Regions from separate parts of the Sporomusa intestinalis genome, predicted to be linked through region 2. Evidence: riboswitches for the same ligand, from Rfam matches in the RefSeq annotation. Region 2 holds a riboswitch; each other region holds the start of a gene.
The links. Region 2 has a riboswitch for cobalamin ahead of nikB (nickel ABC transporter permease). Riboswitches for the same ligand answer to the same signal wherever they lie in the genome.

Region 1 (6,320 bases), 2.3 Mb from region 2:
TTATAACTATAACTTTCAGGAGGATAAAAAATTGCATAAAATAGATATGAAAAAATTAGGGTTCACCGATAGGTTTGCGGCTGAATCTACTTTATTTAATGGTCTTTATGTTGGGCGTGTTTTTTCGCAATCGAAAGATTTATATAAGGTAATGTGCGAAAACGGTGAAATGATGGCCGCGGTGTCCGGTAAATTTCGTTTTGGGGCGAAAACGCTATCTGATTTTCCGGCGGTAGGCGATTTTGTCATGCTTGACCGGGAGGTAAGCGCAAACGGGAATGCCATTATTCATCATGTGCTTTCAAGAAAAAGCGTCTTTATCAGAAAGGCGGCAGGAACAGCAAACGACGAGCAGGTTGTGGCGAGTAATATCGACACGGTTTTCATATGTATGTCGCTGAATAACGACTTTAATCTGCGTAGGTTGGAGCGCTATCTGTCCATCGCCTGGGATAGTGGAGCAGTTCCCGTTATCGTTTTGACTAAATCGGATTTATCTGACGATGTGGAACAAAAACTCCATGAAGTGGATACTGTCGCCGTTGGCGCCGCTGTGCTTGTTACCACGGCCATGCGTGAGGACGGCTATTTCCAGATAATGCGGTATATTAAAGAAGGCCAAACAATCGCGTTTATCGGTTCATCAGGCGTTGGCAAGTCTACTCTTATCAATCGCTTAATTGGAGAAGATAAGCTGGATACCAAAGGACTTAGAAATGACGATAAAGGGAAGCACACGACCACAAGGCGCGAGCTTATTCTGCTGAAAAATGGCGGCATAGTCATTGACACGCCGGGAATGAGAGCGCTTGGCCTGGAAAGTGCTAATCTGTCTAAAACCTTTGCCGATATTGACGAACTGGCGTTTATGTGTAAATTCCATGATTGTACGCACGCCAGCGAACCGGGTTGTGCGGTGCAAAAAGCGATTGGCCACGGTACTCTTTCCGGCGAAAGGCTGTTAAGCTATCAAAAACTAAAGAAAGAGGCAAAATACGAGGGGCTTAATTTCAAGCAAATTGAAACTACGAAGCTGAATGAAATGTTTAGCAGTGTAGGTGGTATGAAGAAGGCCCGCAGGTTTGCAAAAGGTAAAAATCGGGAGAGGTAAAATCAAGAAAGGAAATTGGCTTATCATCCTATATTATTTGGAGTCGGTGTTATGCGGAGCAAAGGCTTATCGCATAACAAACATGCTGTGAGATAGCCTTGCTCCATCCTAAAACTACAATTTAGGAGGAGCATAATGGGCTAAGGTGAGAGCGACACGGTGATTTTGCCGTGTCGTTTTTTTGTTTCCGAATTACCTTGTAGGGTGCATTGTAATAATCTAACTACTATAATTGATTTATAGCAGCAAGATAAAGGATTAACGGAGCGAGGAGCAGAGGAACTAGCGTCATGCTGAACGTCAATGAGAATATGCGTGTATTAAAGGCTATTAGTAGTATGCCAATAGATATCCGTACCAAGCAACCGGATTCTGGCCTTGGAAAAAAAGACTTGACTGTATGACCGGTATATAGTTTACGCTTATAAACCAGAGTAAGTGGTGCATGTTGACAGATAGATTCCAAAAGGCAACTATACTTGTCATATTTTGCCCCAAATAATAGGATGAGGTGGATAATGAGTTAAGTGGTTTACCTTAATATGAATTACATATCGCTAAGTCAGGTGCCCGTTTAGGGCTTAATAGGGAAGTCCGGTGCAATACCGACGCGGTCCCGCCACTGTAATGGGGAGCAAACCCGAAGATATGCCACTGGGACAAGAGTCTTGGGAAGGTGCGGGAGAGCTATGAGCCAGAGCCAGGAGCACTGCCTGTCTGATGATCGCCGTTTTACCTACGAGTGATGGGTGGAGATTGCATTTGGCGTTTGCTTGCTTGGGAATGTTCCTACGTGAGTCTGCGCAGCTTGTCCATTTACTCCTGGTCCTAGACCAGGAGTTTTTATTTGGATCAATGCTGTAGAATCCCTCCCCCGGCTGCCATAACCGGGAGTTTCCCATTTTTACTTCTCCTTTCTTCTGGCATCAAATGGCCTTAATTTATTCGGTTATAGTCACTAGATATTTTTTTATCTTGAAAGGAAGAATGCTGATGAAAAAGAAAACAGTTCTGAAAAGCCGTATGCTGCTGACGGCCATTGTTGCCGGTTTATGTTGTGGGGGCGGCACAGCCGTTTTTGCTGCTGAAACAGTAGAGGATTTTACACTTGATTCGATAGTAGTAACGGCTACCCGTTATGAGAAAGCAGATGTTGATGTTCCTGCATCCACTACCATTTTGACGAATCAAGATTTAAAAAATACTGGTGCTGAGAATATACACATGGCTTTGCAAAAAGTCGCCGGCCTTGCTTATACTACATATGGCCCTAACGGGAATCCCTATTCCACTATGTCAAATTCAATTACTATCCGCGGAGTAAGCAATGGCACCTTGGTATTAATAAATGGAATCCCGATTAATATGTCTGGTAAATATTATTTGGATTCTATTCCGGTCGAGAATGTGGAACGGGTGGAAATAGTAAAAGGTGGCGGCGCTGTTTTATATGGCAGCGAAGCCATGGGCGGCGTTGTAAATATTATTATGAAAAAGCAATTTGAAAATACCGTGTCGGCAGGTATTGGTAATTTCGGACAGCGCAATTATAATGCAACATTTAATTTAGGTAAATTAAATGTTGGCTATAGTAAAGACAAATGGGGCAAACTGGATAAGATTCAAACCAATAAAGATGCTGCCGGGGATAGGGACAGCACCTTTAAGGGTTCTGATAAAAACAGTGTGTTTTTAGAATATAATTTCGCTGATAATTTCGCGTTTTTATATAATTACATGGATAATGAAAACGGCTATCAAACATGGTTTGGCGACAATTGGAAAAACAGCAATGCTGCTCAGGCCGGCGATTTGCAAAATGATAAAACCTATACCAACAAGTACCATATAGCGCAGCTTAAATATAGTGAGGAAAATTGGCAGGCCAGTTTGTATTATAATCAAAACGAGCCTATTACAAGAGGGTTTACCAATTATTCCAGTAAAGGAGTCCTGAGCCCATCGCTTGATGCGACTGATCAAAAGGACAGGACTTACGGGCTTGATGCCCAGAAGCATTGGCAGATAAATGATAGGACCAATACTGTTTTTGGCTTTAATTATAAAAATGAATATTTTAAGCAAGCTAATGCGACTACCTATATGCAACAGGAAAGAAAAGTTTTTGGTGTGTATGGACAATGGGAACAAAAGCTGAATGCTGTAAATTCGTTTATTTTAAGTGCCCGTGAAACCTGGACTGCCGGTGCTGACAAGGATGCAGATTATAGTAATTTTAGCGCATCTGGACAATTTATTCATAAATTAGGTGAAAAGGACAGGGTATATGCCAGTATTGGCCAGTCGTTCATTTTACCTACCTTTAACCAAATGTACGGCAGCACCTATAATCTTTTGCCGGCGCCGGAATTAAAGCCCCAAACCGGCACCAATTATGAAGTTGGCTGGAAAAAAGCTGATGACAGTCATCGCTGGAAGGCTGCGGTATATCATATTGATATTAAAGATAATATTAGTGCAACATGGGAGCCGTCAACTGGTATATCAAAATATAAGAATGAAACTTTTAAAAACACCGGTGTTGAGTTAACCTGTGATATAAGCGGGGAAAACGGGTGGTCGTATAGCTGGGGAATTAATTATGGAAATCCTAAAGTAAAAGCCGAAGGTCATAACCTTGCTGCCAAAGAGTATTGGGACAGAAAATATGGACGCTGGCAGTTGACTGGCGGAGTAAGTTATCAAAAAGATAAATGGAGTACAAGCTTAAACGGGACCTATTTAACAGAACGTGTCGGCACGCCCTCGGCTGCGCCTTCTATGAAAATAAAGCCATATTTTCTGACCAGCCTAAGCTCCACCTACAGCATGGACAAAGATAACGAAGTTTCCCTAGCTATAGATAATCTGTTGGATAGAAATGATATTGTAAGCCATACAGGCACTAATTATTATGCAACCCCCTGTAACTACTTATTAAGTTATAAACATAGGTATTAATTTAAAGCAATAAAAAAGACCGCACACGTTCGCTTCCGGTCGGGTGCACCATAAGAAATTCAAGCTTCCGGCAATTTGGCGGGAAGGCTTTGTGATGAACAGTATGACAATGGGGGACGTCAGGCTATTTTCGCCAGTCTGGACGTCCCCCATTGTCTGCGTAGAAAAAAGGAGGGGTTCCCCCTCCTTTTATCAACTGGCATATTAAACTCAGAATTTATAGGTAACGCTAACGCCCAAGCCTTTGCTTTTGGCATCGAATTCATAACCGGAGTTTTTAAACTCAAGGTTGTCGAATTTTTTATAACGATAGAACAAATTCAGGTCTGTGTTTGCCGCGAGACCATACCCAAGACCTAACTCGTAAGAATAATTGTCATCGCCTAACGCAATGGTCCCCCAGCCGTTAAGCTTGTCCGACAGTTTGGTAACTCCCGTAACGCCAATTTGCGCAACCGTCGTAGAATCAATGTCGGCAGACCCTGATCCCGATATAGTTAAATCGCCGCTTAACCGTTGTATGCCTAGAAAGGCGTAAGCATGGGGATCTAATTTATATAGCAGATTGAGTTCATGCACTTTGCCGTCCACTTTGCCGGTATAACCGTACAAATAGGTGCTACTGGAATCTAAGTTTTGGTATTTATACTGCAGGGCAAATTTGTCACTGAGACCTGTTGTGACGCCAAAATCCAAGTTGGTCTTTTTGTCCCAGTCAATTGAACCACCGCCATCGGATGTTTTTAGCTCAGAGCGAATTATGCCGATTTCGGCGGACGAGGTGCCTCTTTCAAAATCGGTATAAGGGGATGCGGACGCGACAGCACATGACAGTAGCATTGACATCGCGATGACTAATAATATTTTTTTCACGGTAAACAGCTCCTTTGTAAGTTTTAGCCAGTTGATATTCTAATTATATACGTACGGGGGGGCGTGAACAAGGAATAGATAAATAAAATTCAAACTATTCTGAGCAAAGATAAGTAAATAAGGAAGGCGTTTGCCGCCTGATAAAAAGTATTATTCCCCGGCTAAGGGCAATTTTTCTCAGAAAGCTGCGGGACCTGACACCGATATACGCCGCTTAAAGAAAGTCTAATACCCCCGGCTATTGTGCCGGTTATTTTTTTGCCTTGAGGCGGCCCTTGTATTCTATAAAACAAACATTAATTGCGAGCGGTGTGAACTTAACTGAATTTTCCATACCATATCGCGGCGAAAAGGAAAAAAACGGCCAGAGCAGAATTATAAAATATAATATAACTGCGACAAGTTTGCTGTAGCATACAAAAAGAACGAGCCTTTAAAAAGCCCGCACAGGTTGATTTAATCCTTATGCTTATTTAAAAACTCCAGAAATTCCGTCAGGTCCTCGCCTGTATTTTTCGCCACATCCTTAATTCTGGCAAATTGGGCCACAGTGCGGAACACTAGCGGATTATTCAAATTGGAAAATTTGGGCGAACGCTTAAGCAACTGCTCTTTCAGACCCGGATATTGCTTCAGCACGTCGGCAATTTTATCCTCTGCGGTAATCATCGCCGGGTCACGTCCTTTTCATTTTATATAGGCCTAACCGGTCTGGGGAGGGAACGCTGCCAGTCCGAGCCTAGCTGTTTCTATTGTAATTGATAATGAATATTTTTTCCAGCCAGACATCAAAATAAACATAGCGGGGGAGGTATTCGATGAGTGAGTTAATCAACAACCGTGAATATCGTAAGCAGGTCATTAAGGAAATTCTGCTGGATTTACACCGGGGAAAATCGGTGGCAGAAGTTAAGCCCCGTTTCGATGCCATAGCTGCGGATATGGTGCCGGCGGAACTTTCGCTGATTGAGCAAAGCCTGATTGATGAAGGTATTGAAGTTAGCGAAATTCAAAACCTGTGCGATGTGCACGCCGCAGTATTCAAAGAAGCCCTCAGCGGCAAGCCGGATGAGGCAGTTCCCCCGGGCCACCCGCTGGATATTTACCGGGATGAGAATCAGGCGCTGGAGAAGTTGATTGAAGAAGAGATCCGTCCCCTGCTGGAAGAATTCAAGGCCGCCCCTCCCGGGGACTCTGCCGCCCAGGTTTCCCGTCTGGCGGAAAAACTGAACCTGCTGTGGGATGTGGACAAGCATTACAGCCGCAAGGAGAACTTGATTTTTCCTTTCCTGGAAAACTACGGCATAACCGCTCCCCCGAAAGTTATGTGGGGGGTAGACGATGAAATCAGGGCCCAGCTAAAAGAAGCCAAACG
Region 2 (6,320 bases):
GGCAGACAGAGCGGAAGCTGAAATTTGGGCCATTGCCGGCCGGCTTTGTGGAAATCCCCCATGCGCTTTGTTACCGGTGCGCCTTTGGCAAGAGTTACCCCGGCTGTAACATTGAATGTGCCCGGGCTCTGGAGACTGTCATCCAACAAGAAGGCGAAGATACGGTGGCCGCCGTGATTGTCGAGCCGGTTACAGCCGGCGGCGGGATTATTCCGCCGGTGGCCGAGTATTATCCGCTGGTGCAGGAGATTTGCCGCCGCTATGAGGTGCTGCTGATTATGGATGAAGTGGTTACCGGCTTTGGCCGAACCGGTTTAATGTTTGGCCATCAGCATTATCGGGTGGAGCCGGACATCATTACCATGGCCAAAGGTTTGGCAAGCGGCTATATGCCGATAGCGGCCACGGTTGCGAAGCAGAATATCTTTGACCGGTTTCTGGCTGCACCGGAGGACACAACCGGTTACTTCCGGGATATCAGCACCTTTGGCGGCTGTACCGGCTGCTCGGCGGCGGCGCTGGAGAATATCAGGATCATTGAGACGGAGCGATTGGCGGAAAATAGTGCGGCCATGGGTACATACTTAATGGCGGGCCTGCAAGAACTGACCGAGCTGCCGGTTGTCGGCGAGGTCAGGGGTAAAGGGCTATTGGTAGGCATTGAATTAGTGGCCGACAAAAAAACCAAGCAGCCGCTGCCGGAAAAATATCTGGCCCAGGCGGTGGCTGACGCCAAAGCGGCCGGGGTTATTATCGGCAGAATGGTGCGCAGTGTTCCTAAGCTCAATAATGTCTTGTATACGGCGCCGCCGCTGATTATCGACAAAGCGGGGATTGATAAAATTACCGCTGCCCTGCGGGGCGCGCTGGGCAAGCTGCGGGTTTAATCGTGCGGCAGAGGGAGTGAGATATATGAAAGTAAGGCCGGGGACAGGAGGAATGGCATGGCCAGAGGTAAGATAGGGGGAGCAGGCCGCACTGCCGGCCGGCATATTACCACCGAGCGCTTGCTGGCGTTCAGCACAGTCGGCAGCATACTGCTGCTGTGGTTTACCGTTACGGAGTTAAAGCTGGTGTCAGATATACTGGTACCTTCGCCGCACAAGGTTATGAACAGCTTTCTGGAGATTGTCAGGAACGGTTATAAGGAAAATAGCCTGCTTACACACCTGGGGGACAGCATGATCCGGCTTGGCGCTTCTTTTCTGCTGGTGGTCCTTACCGCTATTCCGCTGGGCTTAGTCAGCGGCTACAATTCCAAAATCCGGGCGGTGGTTGACCCGCTGATTGAATTTTACCGGCCGCTGCCGCCGCTGGCCTATTATACCCTACTGGTGCTATGGATGGGGATAGAGAATTCATCCAAGATTGCGCTGTTGTACCTGGCAGGCTTCGCCCCGGTATATATCGCCTGTGTGGCAGGGGTACGGAAGATCCGGGACGACTATATTGACGGCGCCTATACCCTGGGGGCCAACAGCAGGCAGGTCTTCCTGCATGTAATTTTTCCGGCCTGCCTGCCTGATATCTTTGTTGGTTTGCGGACCGCCATTGGTGTTGCTTACACCACATTGGTTGCGGCCGAGATGGTTGCGGCTGTGACCGGTATCGGCTGGATGGTGCTGGATGCGAGCAAATTTCTGAGAAGCGATATCATTTTTCTCGGCATCATTATTATGGGCATAACAGGCATTATCATTGACGGGCTGATCAGGTTGGCCGAGAGCAGGATCGTACCTTGGAAAGGTAAAGAATAAACAGATAAGGGAGAGGTTGTTAATGAGGACAAAATGGAAAAGATTTTTGGTGGCCGGCGGACTGATGCTGGCTGTGGCCCTGCAGTTGACCGGCTGCGGCCAGGGCAGCCAGACCAACCAGGCCAGCACACCGGCAAAGCCGGAAGCAATCACTATTGGTTTTCAGGATATACCCAATGACGAGATTGTAGCCAAAGTGAAAGGGTATTATGAGGCTGAGCTGGGGGTAAAGGTTAATTTTAAAAAATTTGATTCCGGCCGCGATGTCAATAATGCCTTTGCCTCCAACAGCATTGATATTGGGTTAATGGGGAGTACGCCTGCGGCTGTCGGCATCTCCCAGGGGATTGGCTATGAGGTTTTCTGGATTCATGATGTTATCGGAGCCGCGGAATCGCTGGCGGTAAAGAATACGGCCAATATTAATTCAGTGCAGGACCTGAAAGGGAAAAAAGTGGCGGTGCCGTTTAGTTCCACGGCTCATTACAGCCTGCTGAACGCCCTGAAAGTAGAGGGTGTCAATCAGGCTGACGTCAGGATCCTGGATATGCAGCCGCCTGATATTTTTGCGGCCTGGCAGCGGGGCGACATTGACGCCGCTTATGTCTGGAATCCTTTTTTAGGCAAATTGCTGGCCGATGGCAAGGTGATCACCGACAGTGGAAAACTAGCGGAGAAAGGCATTATAACGGCCGATCTCGGGGTTGTCAGCAAAGCATTTGCCCAGAAATATCCGGAGGTTGTCGCTCAATATATAAAAATCCAGCAAAAAGCACATGACCTTTACAAAAATAATCCTGATGAGGCGGCCGAAGCCCTGGCTAAAGGGCTGAATATCGATAAAGCCGAGGCTTTGAAGCAGACCAGGGAATTGATATGGCTGTCCGGCCGGGAGCAGGTGGCCGACAAATACTTTGGCTCAAGCGCCAATAAGGGTAATCTGGCTAAGGTGTTAAAGGCTACCGCCGATTTCCTGGTCGAGCAAAAAGCAATCGAAACCGCCCCGGGCCTGGAGGTTTTTGAGAAAGCCGTTAATCCCCAATATATTGAGGCAACATTAAAGTAAATGTAAGCAGGAGGCTGCGGTATGGTGCTAAGTGAGCCGGGGTGGGCTGAGGAAAAGACTGATACGGTAGTGGCCCTGAAGAATGTGTCGCTGACTTATCATGCCGACTCTGACGTAAATGCATTGGAAAACATCAATCTTAGCCTGAACGAAGGCGAGTTTGTCTGCCTGCTGGGACCTTCGGGCTGCGGCAAAAGCACCTTGTTAAAAATTATTGCCGGTTTTATCAGCCCGTCGACCGGTCAGGCTGTTATGGATGGCGAAGCAATACAGGGAGCCGACTGGCATCGGGGGGTTGTTTTTCAGCAGCAGCCCCTGTATCCCTGGCTGACCACCCGCGAGAATGTCCGGTTCGGACTAAGAATGCGCAATATCCCGGACAGTGAGAGCCAAAAGCTTACTGACGAATATCTGCGGAAAGTGGGCTTGCAGGAGTTCGGCAGTCATAAGCCGTACGAATTATCGGGCGGCATGAAACAGCGGGTGGCGATTGCCAGGTCCCTGGTTAATAAACCCCGCGTACTGTTGATGGATGAACCCTTCGGGGCCCTGGACGCCCTGACCCGGGAGCAGATGCAAAGCCTGCTGCGCAATATCTGGTGGGAATCGAAATGCACCATTTTATTTATCACCCATGATGTGGATGAAGCACTGGCTCTAGGAACCAGGGTGCTGGTCATGTCCAAGCGACCGGGACGCATCGTGAAAGAATTTAAAACTGCGTTCACGTATGCCATCTCCGGCGAAAATTCCAACCGGATACGCTATACCACGCAGTTTTTGCAGGCCCGCGAAGAAATCCTGGAATTGATTAACAGGCAGGAATTTAGCTACATTATATAACCGGGTGCAGGCTGGGACCGAGCCGCGTATTATTAATCGCAAGAACGCGAAAAGCCGGTGAGCGAAGAAGGCTCGCCGGCTTTCAACTTTGGCGCAAGCAGGGACAACGAGCCCCGGGAGGAGTAGGTACAGCAAAATAATGGATTGACAATCATTGCTGCTTGTTTATATAATAATAAAAAGTAACCTTCCTAAATTATGATTTTTACTGACAATTTTATACAGAACGTTATAAGTGTCAGCAGTATGTATTGCTGAACGATGAGAGGAAAACAGGTGAGAGTCCTGTGCTGTCCCGCAGCTGTAAATAGGGAGCCTGCTTCAAAAATCGTCACTGGAGGAAACTCTGGGAAGGCGGAAGCAAGGTTATGATCTATGAGCCAGAAAGCCTGCTTATAATAAGATTCATTGTTGACTTACGCGTGATAAGGAAATGGATGCGTGCGTGTGTGCCAATCTGTGCTGTTGCCTGATTGCTGCATACGACCGCAGCGCGACTGCCTGGGCGTCCTGCTTAATCCGGATAGAATCCTTTTCTTCTCGTTAAGAAAATGATTCTATCCGGATTTTTACATGATCGGAAAGTAGCGGTTTCTGCTCATAGATAAGAACGGCTAAGGCTTCCTGCCGGCGTCTTGAAGACTTGGCATAAGCCAAGTTTTTCTAATTTTACAGAGAGGAGAGGGTGGTTTGAAGAGAAAAGAGCTTTTGCATCGTTTGGCGCAGATGCTTATTACGCTGTTCGGTGTAAGTCTGCTGACGTTTTCTCTGATGTATCTGTCGCCGGGGGACCCGGTGGAGATGCTGCTGGAGGTGGGCGATACCATTGTTGCGGCGGAAACGATTGCCGAAACGCGGGCCCAGCTGGGGCTGGACCAGCCGTTTCATGTGCAGTATCTCCGCTGGCTGACCGGTCTGCTGCAGGGGGATATGGGCATGTCGTATTCGGCGAAGATGCCGGTAGCCGAGCGCCTCTGGCAGTGCCTGCCGGGCACTGTGGTGCTTGCCGCCGCGTCGATTGTCATGATGCTTTTGATCTCGGTGCCGTGCGGGATACTGGCGGCGGTGTATCGAAACCGCGCTGCCGATTATCTCATTCGCGGCGTTTCCTTTTTAGGTGTATCTATGCCGAGCTTTTGGGTGGGCCTCATTCTGTTGTATATTTTTGGCCTGAAGCTGGGGTGGTTTCCGATAGCGGGCGGCGTGGTGTCGTTTGACCGGATGGTGCTGCCGGCGCTGACGCTGGCGATTGCGATGTCGGCTAAATATACGCGGCAGGTACGTACGGCCGTTTTGGAGGAACTGGGGCAGGACTATATCATTGGCGCCCGGATGCGGGGCCTACCCATGCGGAAGATTCTCTGGCGCCATGTACTGCCGAACGCCTGTCTGCCGCTGGTCACGCTCCTGGGCCTGTCGATCGGCTGGCTGCTGGGCGGCGCGGCCGTCATTGAGATGGTCTTTTCCTGGCCCGGTCTTGGCAAAATGGCGGTGCAGGCCATTGCGATGCGTGATTATCCGCTGGTGCAAGGGGTTGTCCTCTGGATTGCCGTGTTATATATGGCAATTAATCTCTTAGTCGATATTTCCTATACTTATCTTGATCCGCGGCTGAAGAAAGGAGGGGGCTGAGTGGCGTTTTGGACAAAGGACAAGATCTTGTTTGGCCTGTACACGTTTTTTGTCCTTTTGGTTATCGGCTTTGCCGCTTTCGCGCCCTGGCTGGCTCCTTATGATCCGTATGACGCGGTCATGCGGCAGTCGCTGCAGGCACCGTCGGCAGAGCATATATTCGGTACGGACAAGCTGGGGCGGGACTGTTTTTCCCGCATTCTGTACGGGACGCGCACTTCGTTGATGATGACAATGACGGTAGTGGCTATGATTACGGTGGTGGGAACATTTATCGGCGTGATGGCCGCCTATGTGGGCGGTAAAGTGGATACTGTGCTCATGCGCATTGTCGACATGATGCTGGCTTTTCCGGGGATCGTGCTGGCGATTGCCATTGCCGGCATGCTGGGCGGCAATATTGTCAATGCGATTTTGGCGCTGGCGGCGGTGAACTGGACCAAGTACGCCCGTTTGGGGCGCAGCCTTACACTGAAGCTGCGTGAGCGCGATTTTATCGCGGCGGCCGTAACCACAGGGACCAGGCCGTTGCATATTTTATGGCGCCATATTCTGCCGAATATCCTGCCGACCATTGTTATCACGGCCGCCATGGATATCGGTGTGATGATTATGGAATTGGCCGGTTTGTCGTTTTTGGGCTTTGGCGCGCAGCCGCCGACACCGGAATGGGGGCTGATGCTCAATGAGGGCAGACAGCATATTCAGACGGCTCCCTGGCTGATGCTGTATCCGGGAGCGGCCATTCTGGTCGTTGTAGCGATTTTTAACCTGTGGGGAGACAGCCTGCGCGATATCATGGACCCGCAGCGGGCAAATTAAATAAATACTAGGAGGAAGAGTTTCATGAAGAAACTGGGGAAAATTATTGGCGTGCTACTGATGGTTTGTATGGCGGCGGCCCTTATGGCCGGCTGCGGCGACAGCAAAAAGGCAGCCGATCCAACGACGCTGAAAATTGGGGTAACCAATTTTGCCGATTCACTGGAACCCACGGAGAATTATTTTGGCTGGGTCGTTAT
Region 3 (6,320 bases), 2.8 Mb from region 2:
CCGATGCCGCCGGCATAAATATGACCGTACACATGGCCGCCTACCAGCGTATAGACGGGACAAACGTTCAGGCATGAGGCACAGCGGACACATTGGTAGATTTCTTTGAATTTGTCATCACGGGCTGCTTTTAAACGGCCATTATCAAACAGGATAATATGCAGTTCCTTTTCCTGTTCCACCCATTTGCCGTCCTGCTTAACCATTACCGGGGTAACTCCTGCGGTCATGGTCATATAGCTGGTCATCAGCTGGCCGGTGGCGTTGCGCGGCAGGGTGCGCAGGATCGGGGCGGCATCGTTGATGGTGGGGATCAGCTTTTCATAGCCGATGATAACAACATGAATACGGGGCAGGGTAGTTACCAGGCGGGCATTGCCTTCGTTGGTTACCAGGCCGATAGCCCCATTTTCGGCGATGCCGAAGTTTGCCCCGGAGATACCCATGTCGGCCTGGAGGAATTCACTTCTGAGGGCTGTCCGGGCCGCCTGGACCATAAAGGGAATATCAGTGGGAATTTCCTGTTTCAGTTCCCGGGAAAAATAATCGGCAATCTGCTCCCGGTTTAAATGGATGGCCGGCATAACCATATGGGAGGGCTTGTGACCGGCCAGGGAGATAATCCATTCGCCCAGGTCGGTTTCCTTTACATGCAGCCCGGCTGCCTCCAGGTCATGATTCAGGTGAATCTCCTCGGAGGCCATGGATTTGGATTTCACAATCCGTTTTACATTCTTTTCCCGGCAGAGATTGATAAGATATTTTTTCAGGGCTTCACCATCGTGGGCCCGGAACACTTTGGCGCCACGCCTGGTTGCTTCGGCTTCAAATTTAGCAGCCAGGTTGTCAATGTCGGCAACCGCCCCGATCTTCATCTGCCGGACCTGCTCGCGGAGGGCTTCCACATCGGCCACATTCTCATAGGCTTTGGCCCGCGAGACAGGGTAGGCCTCGGCAAAGCGGCCTAAGGCGCCGCGTAATATATCGTCATTCAGTTTCTCTTCTATTTCATTTTTTATATTCCGGTTGTTTGTATTCATTAACAATTACCTCCGTTAACTTCTTCATCAACGGCAATAATGATAAACCGGCTGGGGCCATGCACGCCGATTGTCAGCACCCGCTCAATGTCGGCCGTGCGGCTGGGACCGGTAATGAAACTAATATAACCACGGTCATATACCTTGGAGATTACCTCCATGGCTTCTGTTACACCAGGCACAACATGACCACTGTTCATAAAGGCAACATGAACAGGAGGAAGCATGGAAACCAGGCGGCTTTCAAAGGCCATGGCATCCTGGCAGACACTGCCTGATTCAGCGATGGCAAATTCCACCGCCGAAATGCCAATGTCGGCGCTCTCCGCATGCTCGGCAATGTCGGCCTGGTCGGTGTACAGAGTAACACCAAGCTCGGCCAGGGCGGCATTGATGCCGGCTGCTTGTTGCAGCGGGCTGTTGACAGCTACAATTTTGCGGGCATTTGTGTACTTAACAAGGCTGGTAATGACTGCGGCAGCTTCGGCTGCTGTTTTGACCCGGAAAACCTCAGCGGCGGCGTTTTTGGCCCTGGCCTCAAACTCTGAGAACAGGCTGAGGCCGTCGGCATAGGCTGTAAACGCTTGTTGCCAATGCTCACTCACTTTTTTCAAACTCTCCACTCCCCCAAATAAAAAATTAGATGTTTGGTATGATGGTCTGACCAGTGTAACATTCCGCATGGAGATGAAAAAATCCTGTTTGAATTCGCAAAAAATTGCATAATTTTTGCAATTAAGAGGCTAACTATTAAAATTCATAATTATTCGACCAGCCAGCAGGAAAATACATAACAATAGGGAATTATATTTAGGATAATAATTTGATAAGTGTAGGGAACGGGTGCTTCACGCTTAATAGGGAAGTCCGGTGCAATACCGGCACGGTCCCGCCACTGTATTGGGGATGCTGCTTAAATTTGTGCCACTGGGAAACCGGGAAGGCGAGTAGTCCGGCAAGTCTAGCTTTGGGTTTGGTGGATTACAAGGTCGCGATGAACCAGAGTCAGGAGACCTGCCTGTTCCGGCACATGCCGCTAGTACTTCATCTGATGAAGTACTGGGACCTACGGAAGATAGGCAGGTGTGGGTACAATAATCAGGCAAAAAATTTTCTTGTTTGGTATTTACCCCCTGCTCAAGGGGGTTTTTTGTTGTCTGATAAACCGATGCGCAAGGGGATTACCACCGGGACCTGTGCGGCTGCCGCTGCCAAAGCGGCGGTATTGGCCTGGAAAGGGCAGTCTGTGGCAGCAGTTGAGGTAATTTCACCCCAGGGGGTGGCGCTGGCAGTGCCGGTGGCCGGAAGCTCGGCAATTGCCGGCGGCGGTACGGCCTGGGTGATAAAGGATGCCGGTGATGACCCCGATATTACCAACGGGGTAAAAATTATGGCCGAAATGATGGTAAACGATGAGCCTGGCGTAGTGATTAAAGCCGGGGAAGGGGTCGGGACCGTGACCAAGCCGGGTTTAGCGGTACCTGTCGGTGAACCGGCGGTAAATCCCGGGCCGCGGGCCATGATTATCCGGGCGGTTGGGGAATGCCTGCCGCCGGGCAGGGGCGCGGTCGTGACAATCTCTGTGCCCGGCGGGGAAAAACTGGCTGCCAGGACGCTGAATCCAATCCTCGGGATTGTTGGCGGTTTATCCATTATCGGCACTACCGGTATTGTGGAACCGATGTCCGAAGAAGCGTTTAAAAATTCGCTTGTGCCGCAAATCAGTGTGGTGCAGGCACTGGGCTATGATGAGATCGTGTTTGCCCCGGGCAAAATTGGCCAGGATATTGCGATCAACCGTTATGGCATTCCGGCTGCCGCTGTTGTTCAGACCAGCAACTTTATCGGCCATATGCTGGAGAATGCCGTTAAATATGGTATGCGCCGGGTACTTTTATTCGGTCATCTCGGGAAAATCGTCAAAGTGTCGGCCGGCATATTTCATACCCACAACCGGATGGCTGATGCCAGACTGGAGACACTGGCCGCCTATCTGGCCGCCGGCGGCGCACCGCAGGCCGCGGTCGAGGAGGTTTTGGCCTCCACTACGACCGAGGCTGTCATGCCGATTATAGCCCGCTATAATATGACGGCTGTGTACAAGGTGCTGGCTGAGCGGGCCAGTGCCCGGGCCGAGCGGTATGTGTTCGGCGATTTGACTGTAGGAACCGTGATTGTGACCCTGAAGGGCGAAATACTGGGGCTTGACCAGACTGCCAGGGAAATTGGAGGCCATTTAGGATGGAACATCAGATAATCGTTGTGGGCATAGGCCCTGGCTCGCCTGATTATGTGCTGCCTGTCGCGAGCCGGATTATCGCCGGGGCGAAGGTTTTGGTGGGCAGCAAGCGGGCGCTTGACACATTCGGCTCAGCCCATCAGACCAGGCGGATAATCGATAAGGATGTTGAGGGCGTGCTGGATTTCATCGGGCAGCAGCTTGCCTGTGAGGATGTAATTGTGCTGGTGTCGGGCGATCCCGGCTTTTACAGCATGCTGACTGCCCTTAGGGGCCGGTTCGAACCTACGCGTATCCGGGTTGTTCCCGGCATCAGCTCTGTGCAGCTGGCGTTTGCCCGGCTGGCCGAAGTCTGGCAGGATGCGGCCTTAATCAGCATGCATGGCCGCGAGGCGGCCGATGAGCTGCTCCGATACCGGCCGGGGTATAAATTAGGTATTTTAACCGATCATCAGCATAACCCAGCCCATATTGCCCGTGTGTTGCTGGCGCAGGGGTGGCCGGAAACGGCCTGTGTCTGGCTGTGCGCCAATTTGTCTTATGATAATGAAGCGGTAGCGGCGCTGACCTTGGCTGACACAGCGGCAACCCCCGGGTTCGAACATAGCGTAATGGTGGTGAAGGCATGAACCATAAGCTGGGAATTCCCGACAGTGAGTTTATCCGCGGCGGCATCCCGATGACCAAGCAGGAGATCAGGATTTTAACCCTGGCGAAAGCCGGCATCGGTGCTGCGGACACGGTGATTGACATTGGCGCAGGTACCGGCTCGTTGTCGGTCGAGGCTGCTTTGCTGGCCAGCCAGGGGCGGGTATTTGCCATTGAGCGGGAAGCGGAAGGGGTTGACTTAATCAAGGCTAATGCCGCTAAATTTCAGGCTGCCAATGTGGAGGTCATACTGGGCTCTGCCCCGGAGGCGCTGGCAGGACTGCCGGCGGCTGAGGTTATTTTAATTGGCGGCAGCGGCGGCAGGCTGTCTGAAATTCTCAGTTGCGCCGACGGGTTGTTGAAGCCGGGAGGCAGAATGATTATCACGGCAGTTACGGTAGAGACCTTAGCTGCCGCCCTTGGCAGCATGCGGCAACGGCCTGAATACCAGGTGGAAGCCTGCTGCGTTCAGGTTACCCGGCTCCAGCAGGCTGGCGCCAGCAATATGTTTAAAGCACTTAATCCGATTTATATAATTGCCTGTGATAAAATGGGCAGCTGCCGCAACATTACACAGTGAAGAAGAAAGGAGCACAAGTAAAATGCATGTATTTTTTGTAGGAGCCGGACCTGGCGACCCTGAGCTCATAACCGTGAAAGGGCAGCGTCTATTAGGCCAGGCGGATATTATTATCTATGCCGGTTCGCTGGTAAACCCGGCGCTGCTGTCGCTGGCCAAAAACGGGGCTGTGATTTACAACAGCGCTTCTATGACCCTGGAAGAGGTTATTGCCGTGATGGCGGCGGGGGTTAAGGACCAGAAGCTGGTAGTCAGGCTTCATACCGGTGATCCCAGTATTTATGGCGCCATCCAGGAACAAATGGATGCACTGGCGGCCCGGAATATTACCTTTGAGGTTATACCGGGGGTTAGTTCCTTCCTGGCCACCGCGGCGGCCTTAAAGCAGGAATATACCCTGCCTGACGTGTCGCAAACAGTAATTATTACCCGCCTGGAAGGCCGGACGCCGGTGCCGGAGAAAGAAAAACTGGCGGCGCTGGCCAGCCATGAAGCAACGATGTGTATTTTTTTGAGCGTCCATATGCTCGATAATGTGGTTAAAGAGCTTGTTGACGGCGGTTATCCCTGGGAAACCCCTGTGGCTATTGTCCAGAAGGCTTCCTGGCCTGATCAGCAAATCTTCCGCGGCACACTGGCCACGATTGCCCAGGTTGCCCGGGAGAGCGGGATTGACCGTACGGCCATGATTGTTGTGGGGAAAGTCTTACATACCGATTATGCCTTATCCCGCTTGTACGCTCCTGAGTTTGGCCATATGTTCAGGCAGGCACAGGAGGAGGGTCGGTAGGTTGTGAAGCTGGCAGTCATTTCCGTGACTAATAAAGGGGCTGAACTGGCAGGGCGCTTAGCGCCCTGCCTGGGGGCCAATGTTGATTTATATGTTAAGGCTGGGCGCAATCCGATCAATTCACCGCACTCCTATCAATCCTTAAGTGAGCTGGTTCAGGAAATATTCCCGCGGTATGAAGGGTTTATCTTCATTATGGCAACAGGTATTGTGGTAAGGGTTATTGCCCCCTATGTCAAGGATAAACGGATTGATCCGGCTGTGGTGGTCATGGATGATGGCGGCAACTTTGCCATTAGCCTGCTGGCCGGACATATCGGCGGCGCCAATGATTTGACCCGGCTGATAGCGGCCGCTGCCGGCGCCACCGCGGTTATTACCACCGCTACCGATATTGCCAGCCTGCCGGCTGCAGATGTGCTGGCAGTTAAGCTGGAGCTGGAAATAGAGCCTTTTTCCGCCTTAAAGACAATCAATTCGGCAATCGTCAATGGTGACCGGGTCGTATTTTTTATTGATCATGCCTTACCCGGGTATGAGCGCTATTTTGATTTGGCGGCGAAACAGGGGGTTGAGCTGGCCTGTCTTGATGAGCTTACCTGCCAGGATGGGTACGATGCGGCGGTAATTATCACAGACCGGAATCTTGCTGTTGAGAAGCCTCATCTCTATCTGCGGCCGGCCAGTCTGGCCGTTGGTGTGGGCTGCCGCCGCGGCGCCACCGGCGGGGAGGTCCTGGCCGCGATCAAACAGGCCTGCGGCGAGATCGGCCGTAGTGTCAAGAGTATTGCCGTGATTGGCAGCACGATTGTCAAAGAGCATGAGATCGGGCTCTTGGCGGCGGCGGAGCAACTGGATGTGCCGATTGAATTTTTCAACAATGAACAGCTGGCCCGGTGTATTGAACAAAATAAATTATCATTATCTGATTTTGTTAATGAAACGATAGGAGTGGGAAATGTATGCGAACCAGCAGCAATTCTAACAGGGCAGAGCAGCAACCTGCTGTTGACGAAAACCAAG

Region 1: it holds a riboswitch for cobalamin, as region 2 does, so the genes downstream of both, ACZ481_RS08305 (TonB-dependent receptor plug domain-containing protein) here and nikB (nickel ABC transporter permease) in region 2, are expected to answer to the same signal.
Region 3: it holds a riboswitch for cobalamin, as region 2 does, so the genes downstream of both, cbiD (cobalt-precorrin-5B (C(1))-methyltransferase CbiD) here and nikB (nickel ABC transporter permease) in region 2, are expected to answer to the same signal.

The regions. Positions count from the first base shown of each region.
Region 1 is NZ_AP042390.1:1,839,536-1,845,855, forward strand. It holds gene rsgA (ribosome small subunit-dependent GTPase A) at 32-1,111, shown strand; cobalamin riboswitch at 1,659-1,842, shown strand; gene ACZ481_RS08305 (TonB-dependent receptor plug domain-containing protein) at 2,105-4,072, shown strand; gene ACZ481_RS08310 (outer membrane beta-barrel protein) at 4,283-4,945, opposite strand; gene ACZ481_RS08315 (DUF1858 domain-containing protein) at 5,402-5,614, opposite strand; gene ACZ481_RS08320 (DUF438 domain-containing protein) at 5,764-6,320, shown strand, end outside.
Region 2 is NZ_AP042390.1:5,079,258-5,085,577, reverse strand. It holds gene ACZ481_RS23655 (aminotransferase family protein) at 1-887, shown strand, start outside; gene ACZ481_RS23650 (ABC transporter permease subunit) at 945-1,757, shown strand; gene ACZ481_RS23645 (taurine ABC transporter substrate-binding protein) at 1,780-2,823, shown strand; gene ACZ481_RS23640 (ABC transporter ATP-binding protein) at 2,845-3,666, shown strand; cobalamin riboswitch at 3,883-4,077, shown strand; gene nikB (nickel ABC transporter permease) at 4,357-5,298, shown strand; gene nikC (nickel transporter permease) at 5,299-6,120, shown strand; gene ACZ481_RS23625 (ABC transporter substrate-binding protein) at 6,145-6,320, shown strand, end outside.
Region 3 is NZ_AP042390.1:2,316,099-2,322,418, forward strand. It holds gene ldhH (L-lactate dehydrogenase (quinone) large subunit LdhH) at 1-1,040, opposite strand, end outside; gene ACZ481_RS10660 (LutC/YkgG family protein) at 1,040-1,645, opposite strand; cobalamin riboswitch at 1,865-2,076, shown strand; gene cbiD (cobalt-precorrin-5B (C(1))-methyltransferase CbiD) at 2,209-3,297, shown strand; gene cbiE (precorrin-6y C5,15-methyltransferase (decarboxylating) subunit CbiE) at 3,282-3,908, shown strand; gene cbiT (precorrin-6Y C5,15-methyltransferase (decarboxylating) subunit CbiT) at 3,905-4,507, shown strand; gene cobM (precorrin-4 C(11)-methyltransferase) at 4,530-5,297, shown strand; gene ACZ481_RS10685 (cobalt-precorrin 5A hydrolase) at 5,301-6,320, shown strand, end outside.